Regions from separate parts of the Gemmobacter fulvus genome, predicted to be linked through region 2. Evidence: riboswitches for the same ligand, from Rfam matches in the RefSeq annotation. Region 2 holds a riboswitch; each other region holds the start of a gene.

Region 1 (4,725 bases), on a different replicon from region 2:
ATGTCACGCGTCGTGGCGCTGTCACGGAAGAACAGCGTCAGCGACAGACCTTGATCGACATGCTGGGTGGCGGCGGCATAGGTGTCGATGATCTTGTCGGGGCCGATCTCGTAGGCGTCCTGATAGAACTCCAGGTTGTCATTGGTCATGAAGGGCGCGGGGTAATAGACGCGGCCCAGCTTGCCTTCCTTGCGGATCTCGATCTTCGAGGCGATGGGGTGGATCGAGGACGTGGAGTTGTTGATATAGCTGATCGAGCCGGTCGGCGGCACCGCCTGAAGGTTGCGGTTGTAAAGCCCGTATTGCATCACATCGGCCCTGAGCGCGGCCCAGTCGGCGCGGCTGGGCACATGGATGCCCGCCGTATCGAACAGCGATTGCCCGCGCGCCGTCGCCGGTTGCCAGTCGGCCTCGGTGTATTTGTCAAAGAACGCGCCTGACGCATAGGCCGAGTCTGCAAAGCCCCGGAAGCTTTGCCCGCGTTCGCGCGCAATCAGGTTCGAGGCGCGCAGGGCGTGAAACAGCACCGTGCAGAAATAGATATTGGTGAAGTCGATTCCTTCGGGGCTGCCATAGTGGATGCGTTCGCGCGCCAGATAGCCATGCAGGTTCATCTGGCCCAGACCGATGGCATGGCCTTCGTCATTGCCGCGCCGCACCGATGGCACCGAGGTGATGGCCGACATATCCGACACCGCCGTCAGCGCCCGGATCGCGGTTTCAACCGTGGCGCCGAAATCCGGCCCGTCCATGGTGGCGGCGATGTTCAGGCTGCCCAGATTGCAGGAAATATCGGTGCCCAGATGATCGTAAGACAGATCGTCCTGATAGGTGCTGGCCTCGTTCACCTGCAGAATTTCCGAACACAGGTTCGACATGCTGATCCGCCCGGCAATCGGGTTGGCGCGGTTCACCGTGTCTTCGAACACGATATAGGGGTAGCCGGATTCAAACTGGATTTCGGCCAGAATCTGAAAGAACTCGCGCGCCTTGATCTTGCGTTTCCTGATGCGCGGATTGTCCACCATCTCGCGGTATTTTTCGGTGACCGACAGTTCCGAAAAGGCGCAGCCATAGACGCGCTGCACATCATGCGGCGAAAACAGATACATATCCTCGTTCGCCTTGGCCAATTCAAAGGTGATGTCGGGGATCACCACGCCAAGGCTCAGCGTCTTGATGCGGATCTTTTCATCGGCATTTTCGCGTTTGGTATCCAGAAACTTCAGAATGTCCGGGTGATGCGCGTTCAGATAGACCGCGCCCGCCCCCTGCCGCGCGCCAAGCTGGTTGGCATAGGAAAAGCTGTCTTCCAGCAGCTTCATCACCGGGATCACACCCGAGGACTGGTTTTCGATCCCTTTGATCGGCGCGCCCGCCTCGCGCAGGTTGGTCAGCATCAGCGCCACGCCGCCGCCCCGCTTGGACAGTTGTAGGGCCGAATTGATGGACCGCCCGATGCTTTCCATATTGTCTTCGATGCGCAGCAGGAAACACGAGATCAACTCGCCCCGTTGGGCCTTTCCGGCATTCAGGAAGGTGGGCGTTGCCGGTTGAAAGCGGCCCGCGATCATTTCTTCCATGAAGCGCAGGGCCAGGCCCTCGTCCCCCTGCGCCAGCGTCAGCGCGACCATCACCACCCGATCCTCGAACCGCTCCAGATAGCGCTGCCCGTCGCGGGTCTTGAGCGTGTAGGACGTGTAGTATTTCAGCGCGCCCAGAAAGCTGGGAAAGCGGAACTTCCGTGCATAGGCCGCATCGAAGATCTGGCGCAGAAAGGCGGTGGAATAGGCCTCCAGCACCGGCGCTTCGTAATAACCTTCGCGCACGAGGTAGCCGAGCTTTTCGTCAAGGCTATGAAAAAAGACGGTATTCTGATTGACGTGTTGCAGGAAATACTGCCGGGCCGCCATCTTGTCGGCGTCAAACTGGATGCGGCCCTCCGCGTCATAAAGGTTCAGCGTGGCATTCAGGGCGTGATAATCCAGCGTCGCGGGCGGCATCATGGCACGGTCAAGCATTGGTCTCTCCAGAAATTGTGCAGGCCCGCGCGGATGTGGGCGATGTCGGTGTCGGTTCCGGCCAGTTCAAAACGATACAGGCAGGGCACCGCGCATTTCTGCGCGATGACAGTGGCGGCATGGGCGTAGAAGCGGCCGAAGTTGCGGTTGCCCGCGCCGATCACCCCGCGCAGCCCGCCGCACAGATCGGGATCGTTCAGAAAGCGGATCACCTGTCGGGGCACCGCCCCCCGGCCTGTGCCATCGGAATAGGTCGGGCAGATCAGCACATAGGGGGTCTGTGGCTGCGGCAGGGGGGCCGTCGCGTCGATGGGGATGCGCAGCGCGTCCAGCCCCAGCCGGGCGACCAGCCGCGCGGTATTGCCAGAGCCGGATGAAAAATAGACAAGCCGCGCCATGATCCGGCCCGCCGATCAGCAGAGGGCGTTGATCTTGTCGGGGCGGAAGCCCGCCCAATGATCGCCGCGCGCCTCGACCACCGGCACCTGCCGATAACCAAGCGCGGTGATCCGGGCCAGCGCCTCGGCGTCTTCGGAAAGGTCGATCACGGTGTAATCGACGCCCAGCTTGTCCAAGGCGCGATAGGTTGCCACGCATTGCACGCATGCCGGTTTGGAATAGACGGTGATGGTCATTGCCCTGTTCCTTTGCCTGTTTGCGAACGGCGGACAGGGGGCTGCAACGGGCCAAGCCACAGAGGATCTGTGCCGCACCCGTTCCACGCCACCGGGCCCACCGCCCGAGATCGTTTCTGCGTTCAGGCAGGTCTCCTGGCTTGCGGCGTAGGGCCTTGCCCCGCCTTCCCGATCCGCAGATCAGTGGCATATGGGGCAGGCACACCGCTTACAGTTGCGGGGGCAGCGCCGGACTATCACCGGCTTCCCTTTTCACCCCCTTGTCGCCATGGCGAGTCAGGGGCACCTGAACATCTGCATATAGCGGCTAAGGGGTGGATGGTGTCAATATATAGATAGTGTGCTTGGGCCGATTCTATTCGGCGGCGGCCAGAATGGGGCGGGGCACATAGTTCAGAATCGGCCCCAGCCAGCGTTCCACCACCTCGACCGGCATGTCTTTGCGGGCGGCGTAATCCAGCACCTGATCGAGTTCCACCTTGGCCACGCCAAAATAATAGGCCTCGGGATGGCCGATATAGAGGCCGGACACGGACGAGCCGGGCCACATCGCCATGCTTTCGGTCAGCCGCACGCCGGTTGCCGCCTCGGCATCCAGCAGGCGGAACAGCGTGGTCTTTTCGGTGTGATCCGGCTGGGCCGGATAGCCGGGGGCCGGGCGGATGCCACGATAGGGCTCGCCGATCAGGGCTTCCGGGGCAAAGCTCTCGTCGGGCGCATAGCCCCACAGCTCGCGCCGGACCATCTCGTGCATGCGTTCCGCAAAGGCCTCGGCGAAACGGTCGGCCAGCGCCTTGACGAGGATGGCGTTGAAATCGTCATTTGCCCGTTCGAACCGCTCTGCGATGGCAACTTCTTCGATGCCTGCCGTCACCACAAAGCCGCCGACGTAATCGGCGGTGCCGACCGGGGCCACGAAATCGGCCAGTGCCACATTGGGGCGATCATCGCGTTTGCTGACCTGTTGGCGCAGCGTGTGCAGGGTGGCCAGATCGGCGCTGCGGCTGTCATCGCGGAACAGCCGGATGTCATCCCCCACCGCATTGGCAGGCCAGAAGCCGACGACGGCGCGGGGGCGGAACCATTTCTCGGCGATGATCTGCGCCAGCATGGCCTGCGCATCGGCAAACAGCGCGCGGGCTGCTGCCCCCTGCTTTTCATCGTCCAGAATCCGCGGATAGACGCCTTTCAGCTCCCATGTCTGGAAGAACGGCGTCCAGTCGATATAGCGCGCCAGCTCGGCCAGATCCCAGTCCTCGAACACCTTGGTGCCCAGAAAGCCGGGCCGGGGCACCGCGTAGCCCTGCCAGTCGATCTTCAGCGCATTTGCCCGCGCATCGGCCAGCGGCAACCGCTTTTTGGCCAGTTCGGCGCGGGCGTGGTTTTCGGCCACCTTCTCGTATTCCGCGCGGGTGGTTTCCACGTATCCTGTCTTCTGATCGGGCGACAGCAGCGCCGACACAACCCCCACGGCACGGCTGGCATCGGTCACATAGACGGTCTGCCCCCGATCATATTTCGGGTGGATCTTCACCGCCGTATGGACGCGCGAGGTGGTGGCACCCCCGATCAGCAGCGGAATGTCAAAGCCTTCGCGCTCCATCTCGGCGGCGACATGCACCATTTCGTCCAGCGAGGGCGTGATAAGCCCCGACAGACCGATGATGTCCACCTGTTCACTGCGCGCCACCTCAAGGATCTTTGCCGCAGGCACCATCACGCCCAGATCAATGATCTCGTAATTGTTGCAGGCCAGAACGACCCCGACAATGTTCTTGCCGATGTCATGCACATCGCCCTTGACCGTGGCCATCAGAACCTTGCCCGCGCTTTCGCGGCCGGTGCCGCCGGACAGGCGCTTTTCCTCTTCCATATAGGGCAGCAGCAGGGCAACCGCCTGTTTCATCACGCGCGCGGATTTGACGACCTGCGGCAGGAACATCTTGCCCGCGCCGAACAGGTCGCCCACCACATTCATGCCCGCCATCAGCGGGCCTTCGATCACATGCAGCGGGCGTTCGGCCTGCTGGCGCGCCTCTTCGGTATCGGCGTCGATGAATTCGGTGATG
Region 2 (4,725 bases):
TCTCAATATGGAACTGCATGAGTACCTCCTTCAGGGTTCCGTCTCATGCAACACCATATGGGGCTTCCCATCGTTGTAAGGTCAAGAGCACAAACCCGTGAGTGAAAAAACAAAAAACAGCCCTTGACCTTACCATCATGGGAAGCCCTATCTCGAATAGCGGAAACATATGCCGAAGGAGTTCCGCTGTGAACATGCAGGCGACTACATTGCCAATTGCTGAGGCAGAGAAATTCGTTCTCGACGTGGAGGGCATGACCTGCGCCTCTTGCGTCGGCCGTGTCGAGCGCGCTCTGAAAGCGGTGCCCGGCGTTCAATCGGCGTCGGTCAACCTCGCCACCGAAAGGGCAGAGGTGAAGGGCGCAGCCGTTGACCGTGCGTTGCTCGTCAAGGCTGTCGAGGATGCGGGCTATGACGTTACCTCTCGCCCTGTCGATCTGCAGATCGAGGGCATGACATGCGCCTCTTGCGTCGCCCGGGTGGAACGTGCGCTGAAAACTGTGTCCGGGGTAACCTATGCCTCGGTCAATCTGGCAACCGAGCTGGCACATGTGATTGGACAGGCCGATCCTGCCGCCCTGATCCGTGCCATCGAAGATGCGGGATATTATGCGCGTCTGGCCGTGTCCGCCGCCGATCTGTCGGAGGAGGTAACCTTGCGCAAGGCCGCCGAGGAAAGCGCCCTGAGGCGGGATCTGCGGATCGCCGCCGCGCTGAGCCTGCCGGTGTTCCTGCTGGAGATGGGATCGCACCTGTTCACATGGGTGCATATGGCGGTGATGAACACGATCGGCATGCAGAACAGCTGGTATCTGCAGTTCGCCCTGACGACGGCGGTTCTCTTTGGCCCGGGTTTGCGTTTTTTTGCCAAGGGGCTGCCCGCGCTGGCGCGGTTTGCCCCGGACATGAACAGTCTTGTCGCTGTCGGCACCTCAGCCGCCTATGGCTATTCGCTGATCGCAACCTTCGTCCCCACTTTGCTGCCACCAGGCACGGTGAACGTCTACTACGAGGCGGCGGCCGTCATCGTGACGCTGATCCTGCTTGGCCGCACGCTCGAAGCGCGGGCCAAGGGGCGAACCTCTGAGGCGATCAAGCGTCTGGTCGGATTGCAGGCCAAGACGGCGCGGGTTTTCCGAGATCGTGCTGTGGTCGAGTTGCCGATTGCCGAGGTTCGTCCGTCCGATCTGGTCGAGGTGCGCCCCGGCGAAAGGGTGCCGGTCGACGGTGAAGTGACCGAAGGGGCCAGTTGGATCGACGAAAGCATGATCTCGGGCGAACCGTTGCCGGTGGAAAAGACGATTGGCAGCGCCGTGACCGGTGGCACGATCAACCAGACCGGTGCCTTCACCTTTCGCGCCACGGCGGTGGGCGAAGCGACGATGCTGGCCCAGATCATCCGCATGGTCGAGGCCGCCCAGGGGGGAAAGCTGCCGATCCAGGCGTTGGTGGACCGCGTGACCATGTGGTTCGTGCCCGCGGTTATGGCACTGGCCGCGCTGACCTTTATCGTCTGGCTGGTTTTTGGCCCTGAGCCTGCCCTGACCTTTGGCCTTGTCAACGCCGTGGCAGTACTGATCATCGCCTGCCCCTGTGCAATGGGGCTGGCCACGCCGACATCGATCATGGTCGGAACCGGGCGCGGCGCGGAACTGGGCATCCTGTTCCGCAAGGGTGAAGCGTTGCAGGCCTTGCAAGACGTCAAGGTGGTGGCCTTTGACAAGACCGGCACGCTGACGATGGGCAAACCCAGCCTAACGGATCTTCACCTTGCCCCCGGCTTTGACCGTAACCAGGTGCTGGCCGCCGTCGCGGCGGTCGAGGGTAAATCAGAACACCCGATTGCCCGCGCTATCGTGGCAGCAGCAAAGGAGGAGAACCTGACCCTGCCCGAAGTGACCGGATTCGCCGCCGTCACGGGCTATGGTGTCCTGGCGCGCGCCGGCGACTCGCAGGTCGACATCGGGGCCGACCGTTACATGGCAAAGCTCGGTCTGGATGTGGCGGTCTTTGCCGATATCGCGGTCCGGCTAGCGGATGAGGGCAAGTCGCCTCTCTATGCCGCGATAGAGGGCAAATTGGCGGCGATCCTTGCCGTTGCCGACCCGGTCAAGGCAACGACACCCCAGGCGATCAAGGCCCTGCATGTGCTTGGCCTGAAGGTTGCGATGATCACGGGCGACAATGCCCGCACGGCGCAGGCCATCGCACGGCAGTTGGGCATCGACGAGGTCGTGGCCGAGGTCCTGCCCGACGGAAAGGTCGCCGCCGTCAAGCGGCTGAAGGCCCTTGGCACATTGGCCTATGTCGGCGACGGGATCAACGATGCTCCGGCTCTGGCTGAGGCGGACGTGGGGCTTGCAGTTGGCACAGGCACAGATATCGCCATCGAGGCTGCCGATGTGGTGTTGATGTCGGGGCGTCTTACCGCAGTGCCCGACGCCATTGCGCTCTCGAAGGCCACGATGCGCAACATCCGGCAGAATCTGTTCTGGGCCTTTGCTTACAATGCCGCCCTGATCCCGGTCGCCGCCGGGGCGCTTTGGCCGGTTTACGGAATTCTTCTGTCGCCGATCTTTGCCGCCGGCGCGATGGCGCTGTCGTCGGTCTTCGTTCTTGGCAACGCGCTGCGTCTGCGCCGCTTTGCCCCTAATCAAGCCTGAAGGAGCCAGATCATGAACATTGGTGAAGCCGCAAAAGCCTCGGGCGTATCTGCCAAGATGATCCGCTACTACGAGTCTACAGGCCTAATCCCTGCGGCAGGGCGCACCGGTTCGGGCTACCGCGTCTATTCTGATACCGAAGTGCAAATGCTGCGCTTCATCCGGCGCTCTCGCGACCTTGGCTTTCCGGTAGAGAAAATCGAGGAACTGCTGGCGCTCTGGCGAGACCGATCCCGCCAGAGTAGCGACGTGAAGCGTCTGGCACAGGAGCAGATAACCGGGCTGGAGCGGAAAATCAGCGAGATGCAGGCCATGATGGAAACCTTGCAGCAACTCGCCGATGAATGCTGCGGGGATCATCGGCCAGATTGTCCAATTCTGGCTGACCTCGGGAATGGCCCCAGCCCCGCAAGTAGGGCTGAAATAGAGAAGAAGACTGGTCTGTCTCGTTCTGGAAGACTGGCCGATGCGCGCCCACGCCAACATCAACCCGTGGATTGACATTGCACCACAGAAGCGTGACGGTCTGCAGGCTCGGCGTTCATGGGGTGTAGAACCCCCGAACTCAATCGGGAATGGGGAAGGGTGGACCCAATTGCGGCACCCGAAGCCCCAGCCGCCCCCGCGACTGTATGCGGTAGCGTCCATTCATTATGCCACTGGGCCAAATTGCCCGGGAAGGCGAAGGGACGTGTGACCCCGCGAGCCAGGAGACCGGCCGGACGCCACTGTAACAACATCCCGTCGGGTGTGACGGGCGGAGATAGCCATGACCACGACCACTCAAGCGATCACGCAAACTGCGGGCATGCTGCGCCCGATCCTGACCACGGCCTTTCTGGGGACATTTTTGTTGTTTGTCGCCGGGTTCTCGTCACCGGATACCCTGCACGCCTCGACGCATGACACCCGGCACGCCACCGGCTTTCCCTGCCACTGATCTGACAGGAGATTGACGATGACCAAGACCCTGCTTTCAAGCGGGCTGATTGCTGGTGCAGTCGCGGGCCTCGTGACGGCCGTGTTGCAGTTCTGGCTGATCCAGCCCCTGATCGGTCAGGCCGAACGATACGAGACTGGTGAGCTTGTTCTGCAGGTGACTGACGCAGCACCATCAAAAACGACAGTTATCGCTGCTGAAGAACCTGCTACTGTCGGCAACGCGCATCCAGACATGGTTGCAGGCAATAGCCTAGACGTGTCGCGCAATTTGCAGACCATGCTGTTCTTGGTCCTCACATGGGGCGGCTTTGGCCTTCTGGCCTCTGCCGCAGTTGCAGCCCTCCCGGCCGTCGGCCGGACGCAGCACGTATCATGGCCTGGCATTGCGCTGATCGGGTTTGCGGCCTTTTGCCTTGCACCTGCACTTGGCCTACCTCCGGAACTTCCCGGCATGCCGGCGGCTGACCTTGAAGCACGTCAGGTCTGGTGGATTTCGACTGCCATCGCCACGTGCGCAGGCGCGGGCTTGATCGTTCTGTGGCACAAGCCGCCAGCGCTTCTTGCCGCTTTGGTCATCGGACTGTTGCCTCATGTCGTAGGAGCACCAACTATTGACGAGAACCTTGCCGCAGTCGTGCCACCAGAACTTTCGGCGCTGTTTTCCGCCCGCGTAATCGGTACCAATCTTGTTGGCTGGATCGTGCTCGGCATGACTTTGGCCCGGATGTCTGGTTTGTCAGCGGTTCGCAAGAATTTGCCCGGTCGGCATGCCGACACAGCGAGACCTGACCTTGATCGCCCGGGAAGAACGTGACCTTTGTGCGAACAACGTCCTCAGCCGGGCCGCCCGCAACGCTGCCGGCCAACGGCGACCTGAACTGATGCTTGCTCTGACGGGTCTTTTCTTCGCAGCGTTTATCGCCGCCACGTTGATCCCGGCACAGTCCGAGGCCGTGCTTGTTGCACTGCTTCTCGCCGGGACACAGCCCGTTTGGTTGCTTCTATTGGTCGCAACGGCGGGCAACGTCCTTGGTGCGGCGGTCAACTGGACCATCGGACGGTTTCTGATGCGCTTCTCCGACCATCGACGTTTCCCGTTTTCGGCAAGGCAAATTGTTCA
Region 3 (4,725 bases), on a different replicon from region 2:
CCCGCAGGCCCAAGCCGCGCACGGCCTTGGTGGCCGCAACATCTTCGGCAAGATTGCGGCCAAGGGCGGGCAAGCCACCTGCCATCTCCAATTGGTCGCGGTGCCAGAACAGCGTTTTGCCCTGCGCAAAACCAACGCCAAGCCGATCCGCCGCCAGTTGCAAGCGGGCCTGATTGGTGTTCAGAAAGGCACATTCCAGCGCGCCCCACAGGCCATCGGGGCGGATGCCCACGGCAGGCGAGGTGACCAGCCCGCACGCGCCCTGTCCACGATCCTCGTGCCACGTCTGCGCCAATTGGCGCAGGTAATCCGGCGGCAGCAGCAGATTGCTGTCGGCCATGGCGACCCATGCGGTATCCCGCGCCTGCCAGCCTTTGACCAGATTGTTCAGCTTCGGGTTGCCGCTGATCCGCGTTTCTCCGATCATCAGACAGGCGCGCACCTGCGGATGCGCCGCGATCAGGCCGCGCACCACCGGCACCGCAGGATCATCCGCCCGCGCCGCACAGAAGATCACCTCATGGTCGGGGTGATCCTGCCGGAACGTCGAGGCCAGCGTTTCGGGATCGAAACGGTCCAGCCCGCACACCGGGCGCAGCAGCAGGATCGGGGTCAATGGTGTATGCGACGATGGCTTCGCAGACCGGGGCAACGCCAGCCAGACGGTCAGCAGATGGGCCAGCAGCATCAGCACCGCAACGCCGCCAAGAACCAGCGCCAGCATTATGCCGCCCCCTCGGCCAGAAGATCGGGCTGGGCTGCGGCCTGCCGCAGAGCTTCGCGCCCGCCCAGCACCGACAGGCGCCCTTCGGCGTCTTCGGCAATCGCTGTGAAACTATCCACCCAATCGCCGCAATTGGCATAGATCAGCCCATGGTCGCCATGCAGCGCCGCCACATGGAAATGGCCGCAGATGACACCATCATGGCCATTGCCCCGCGCCAGCGCGATCAAGCGCCGCTCATGCGCCTTGCCCGCATAGAGCACCGTATTCAGCGCGGTCAGCAGCCATTCGACCGGGCTGCGGTCTTCGGGGCGCAGATTGCGCCGCACCCGGCGCAGCCCGCGATCCGCCGCGCGCAGCAGCCCGTCGATGCGGCTGCCGATACGGGTGCAGATGTGCCAGCGCAACAGTCGCGCGTCACAGATATCGCCATGCAGCACCAGATAACGTCGCCCATCGGCGGCAAGATGCGTCACCGCCTCGGCCAGTTCGGCGGGCAGATCCTGCGCCGCCGGGGCCGTCTGCGGCCCGCGCAGCGGCGCATCGTGATTGCCGATCAGATAGACCAGCCGCGCCCCTTCAGCCGCGCGCTGGCGCAACAGGGCGATGATGCGGTCCTGCGCCGGGCCCCAGGTCAGCGTCAGCGGATGCCAGATGTCGAGGATGTCGCCCACCAGATAGATGGTATCGGCACTGTTCGCTTCCAGAAAGTCGCGGATCAGATCGGCGCGGCAGCCAAGCGCCCCCAGATGCAGGTCAGACAGAAACAGGCTGCGGTGATGCCGGGGGGCTGCGGGACGGGGCATGGGCAAAGCTCACAGAAGGCTGCGGTCGACCCTGTGTCGCATCGCCATGCCACGGTTTTGTGACTGTGATGCTGCAATGCCGCGAAACTGACGCCCGGCAACGGGTCGTGTATTCCGGCACTTGACATTCCATACTGTTTTAGTAAGAAATTATCACCCAGTGTCGACAGGCGGCCACAGAAGCCGAAGGACCGAGGCAGATTCATACACTCGGCACCGCGCGCCCCCTCCCTCGGCTGCGGCGCGGTGCCCTTTGCGCGAGGCCAGACATGACATATTCCACCCGCCAGACCCGCCGCTGCGGCACACCCGGCCCCAGCGAATCGCTGCTGAGCGATGCCGTCTTTGATCTGTTCGAACGGCAATGCCTGGATGTGATGCGGCTTGTCTTCGCCCAGATGGCGCAGAACCTGCCGCCCCTGGTGATGGAGCCGCAAGATGCCGCGCGGGTGCAGTTCGGCCCGATCCAGGGCGACAGGATCTGCGCCGCCGTCGTGCAGATGGTGCATGTCATGGCGATTTCGCGGTCGGACGGGTTCCGCTATTCCAACCCGTTCTGCGCAGGCTGCGCCGCCGTGCTGACCAAGCCCGAACAGCTGCTGTTGCATGTGCTGCATCACACCCGCCGCGCGCAGCCCGGACAGGCCATCGCCCATGCGGTGATGCTGTGTGATTCCCGCCCGGTGGGGCCGCTGATTGACGCTGCGGCAGAGTTGGCACGGCTCGCACCGCCTGCCCGCGCCTGACCCGGCAAATTCCGCCGCCCCGGCATCTGCATCGCTGTCCGGTTTTGGATGCCGCAATGTCGCAATCCGCACATGGTGCCCGTCGCTTTCAGGATAGTTCTGGCTGGCAAGGTGCCGCTGGAAACAGCGGAGAATTGGGAAGCCGGTGCAAAGCCGGCGCTGCCCCCGCAACGGTAACGGGAGAGCGCGACGAAAGCCACTGAGGGGTCCCTTGGGAAGGCGTCGCGCGTGGGTGGAAAGCCCGCTCCCCCAGCCCGGAAACCAGCCTTGCAGGAACGTAACCGCCGGGGGCGGGTTTGCTGTGCTGGCCCTGCGAGGAGGCAGGACGCACCGCACCAACCCCTCGCAACTGAATGATCCGGTCCGGCGCGGGGAGGCGCAGGGCCTAGCGAGGTGCCAAATGCTGAGCCAATCCGAGACCCTCTCGCGCCTTGCTGCGCGTCGCCCCGACTATGCGTTGGAGCAAGCCCTCTATTGTGATCCGGGCGTCTATGCCCTGGACCTTGAGAATGTGTTCTATCGGGAATGGCTGTTTGCCGTGCCTTCGTGCGAGTTGCCCAAGGCGGGGGCCTTTGCCACGCTGCAAGTGGGGGCCTATCCGCTGGTCATCACGCGCGGCAATGATGGCATGATCCGCGCCTTTCACAACGTGTGCCGCCATCGCGGCCAGCGGCTCTGCGCCAAGGAAACCGGCTCCACGCCGAAGCTTGTCTGCCCCTATCACCAGTGGACCTATGATCTGGACGGCAAGCTGCTTTATGCGCGTGACATGCAGGAAGGGTTTGATCCCGCCGCGCATGGGCTGAAAAAGGTGCATTGCGTCGATCTGGGCGGCATGGTGTTCATTTGTCTGGCCGAAGTGCCGCCGCCGATCAGCGATCTGGCGCCCAAGCTGATGTCCTATCTCGCCCCCTCGGGGCTGAAGGATGCCAAGGTCGCGTTTTCGTCGACCATCGTGGAAAACGGCAACTGGAAGCTGGTAATCGAGAACAACCGCGAATGCTACCATTGTGGCGGTTCGCACCCCTCGCTGTGCCGCACCTATTCCGACAATCCGCGCATGACGGCGATGGAAGGCCCGGATTCCGCCAGCCCCGACATTCTGGATCACTGGAAACGCTGCGAAGCGGCCGGTCTGCCGTCGCGCTTTGTGAACCACCCCGACATGCAATGGCGTCTGGCCCGGATCCCGCTGCTGAACAACGCCGAAAGCTATACCATGTCGACCAAGGCCGCCGTGGCCAAACGCATGGGTGCAATGCCATTCAATGATGCGGGCAGCCTGCTGTTCTTCCATTATCCCAACACTTGGAACCATTTCCTTGGTGATCATGCCATCGTGTTCCGCATCCTGCCGATTTCGCCCACCGAAACCGAGGTCACCACCAAATGGCTGGTGCACAAGGATGCGGTGGAAGGCGTGGATTATGATCTGGAAACGCTGACCCGCGTCTGGCTGAACACCAATGACGAGGACCGTCAGGTGGTGGAAGAAAACCAGAAAGGCATCCTGTCGCCCGCCTATGAGCCCGGCCCCTATTCCACCATTCAGGAAGAGGGCGTGATCCAGTTCGTCGACTGGTATTGCAACGTGATGAGCAAACGGCTGGCCCCCAAGCCCGCCTTGGCGGCGGAGTAAGCGCATGGGCAAGAACCGCATGAACTGGTCTGCCGCGCCATGGAATGACAGCGAGCTGCTGGAATGTGCCATGGTGGTGCCGGAGACCGATGATACCGCCACCTTCACCTTCCGCGCGCCCTCGGGCGCGTGGTTCGACTATCAGCCGGGGCAGTTCATCACGCTCGACATTCCTGTGCCCGGCGGCAATGTGCAGCGCACCTATACGATCTCATCGTCGCCCTCGCGCCCGCTGTCGATCTCGATCACCGTCAAGGCGCAGGTCACTTCGATCGGCACGCGCTGGATGCTGGACAACCTGAAACCCGGCATGAAGATCAAGGCCTTTGGCCCTGCCGGGATTTTCAGCTTTCACCGCGCCCCGGCGAAAAAATACCTGTTCATCTCGGCCGGATCGGGCATCACGCCGATGATGTCGATGACGACCTGGGCCTGGGATTCGGGCGAAATGCCCGACATCGTGTTCGTGCATGCCGCCAAACGCCCGTCGGAAATCATCTTTCGGGAACGGCTGGAACAGTTTGCCAACCGCGTGCCCGGATTGCAGCTGCGCTTTACCGTGGAAGAGACCGATGCCTTCCGCGCCTGGCCCGGCTACAAGGGCCGTCTGAGCCAGATCATGCTGGGGCTGATGGCCCCCGATTATCTGGACCGCGAGGTGTTCTGCTGCGGGCCGGAGCCGTTCATGCAGGGGGTGCGCGAAATGCTGACCTCCATCGGCTTCGACATGGCGCATTACCATCAGGAAAGCTTTGGCGCGCCGGTGTCGACCGAGGCCGAGGCCCCGGTGATCAACGATGTGTCGCCCGA

The links. A riboswitch is a leader RNA that binds a small molecule or an ion and turns the genes downstream of it on or off. The one in region 2 is predicted to bind cobalamin.
Region 1: it holds a riboswitch for cobalamin, as region 2 does, so the genes downstream of both, nrdH (glutaredoxin-like protein NrdH) here and KM031_RS22170 (CbtB domain-containing protein) in region 2, are expected to answer to the same signal.
Region 3: it holds a riboswitch for cobalamin, as region 2 does, so the genes downstream of both, KM031_RS19750 (aromatic ring-hydroxylating oxygenase subunit alpha) here and KM031_RS22170 (CbtB domain-containing protein) in region 2, are expected to answer to the same signal.

The regions. Positions count from the first base shown of each region.
Region 1 covers NZ_CP076361.1:1,950,784-1,955,508, forward strand. The annotation lists gene nrdE (class 1b ribonucleoside-diphosphate reductase subunit alpha) at 1-2,021, opposite strand, end outside; gene nrdI (class Ib ribonucleoside-diphosphate reductase assembly flavoprotein NrdI) at 2,003-2,419, opposite strand; gene nrdH (glutaredoxin-like protein NrdH) at 2,435-2,656, opposite strand; cobalamin riboswitch at 2,765-2,961, opposite strand; gene metH (methionine synthase) at 3,012-4,725, opposite strand, start outside.
Region 2 covers NZ_CP076366.1:86,863-91,587, reverse strand. The annotation lists gene KM031_RS22185 (heavy-metal-associated domain-containing protein) at 1-19, opposite strand, end outside; gene KM031_RS22180 (heavy metal translocating P-type ATPase) at 195-2,663, shown strand; gene cueR (Cu(I)-responsive transcriptional regulator) at 2,676-3,164, shown strand; cobalamin riboswitch at 3,177-3,400, shown strand; gene KM031_RS22170 (CbtB domain-containing protein) at 3,433-3,603, shown strand; gene KM031_RS22165 (CbtA family protein) at 3,622-4,419, shown strand; gene KM031_RS22160 (YqaA family protein) at 4,487-4,725, shown strand, end outside.
Region 3 covers NZ_CP076363.1:271,035-275,759, reverse strand. The annotation lists gene KM031_RS19765 (ceramide glucosyltransferase) at 1-724, opposite strand, end outside; gene KM031_RS19760 (UDP-2,3-diacylglucosamine diphosphatase) at 724-1,530, opposite strand; gene KM031_RS19755 (hypothetical protein) at 1,800-2,276, shown strand; cobalamin riboswitch at 2,369-2,560, shown strand; gene KM031_RS19750 (aromatic ring-hydroxylating oxygenase subunit alpha) at 2,677-3,915, shown strand; gene KM031_RS19745 (FAD-binding oxidoreductase) at 3,920-4,725, shown strand, end outside.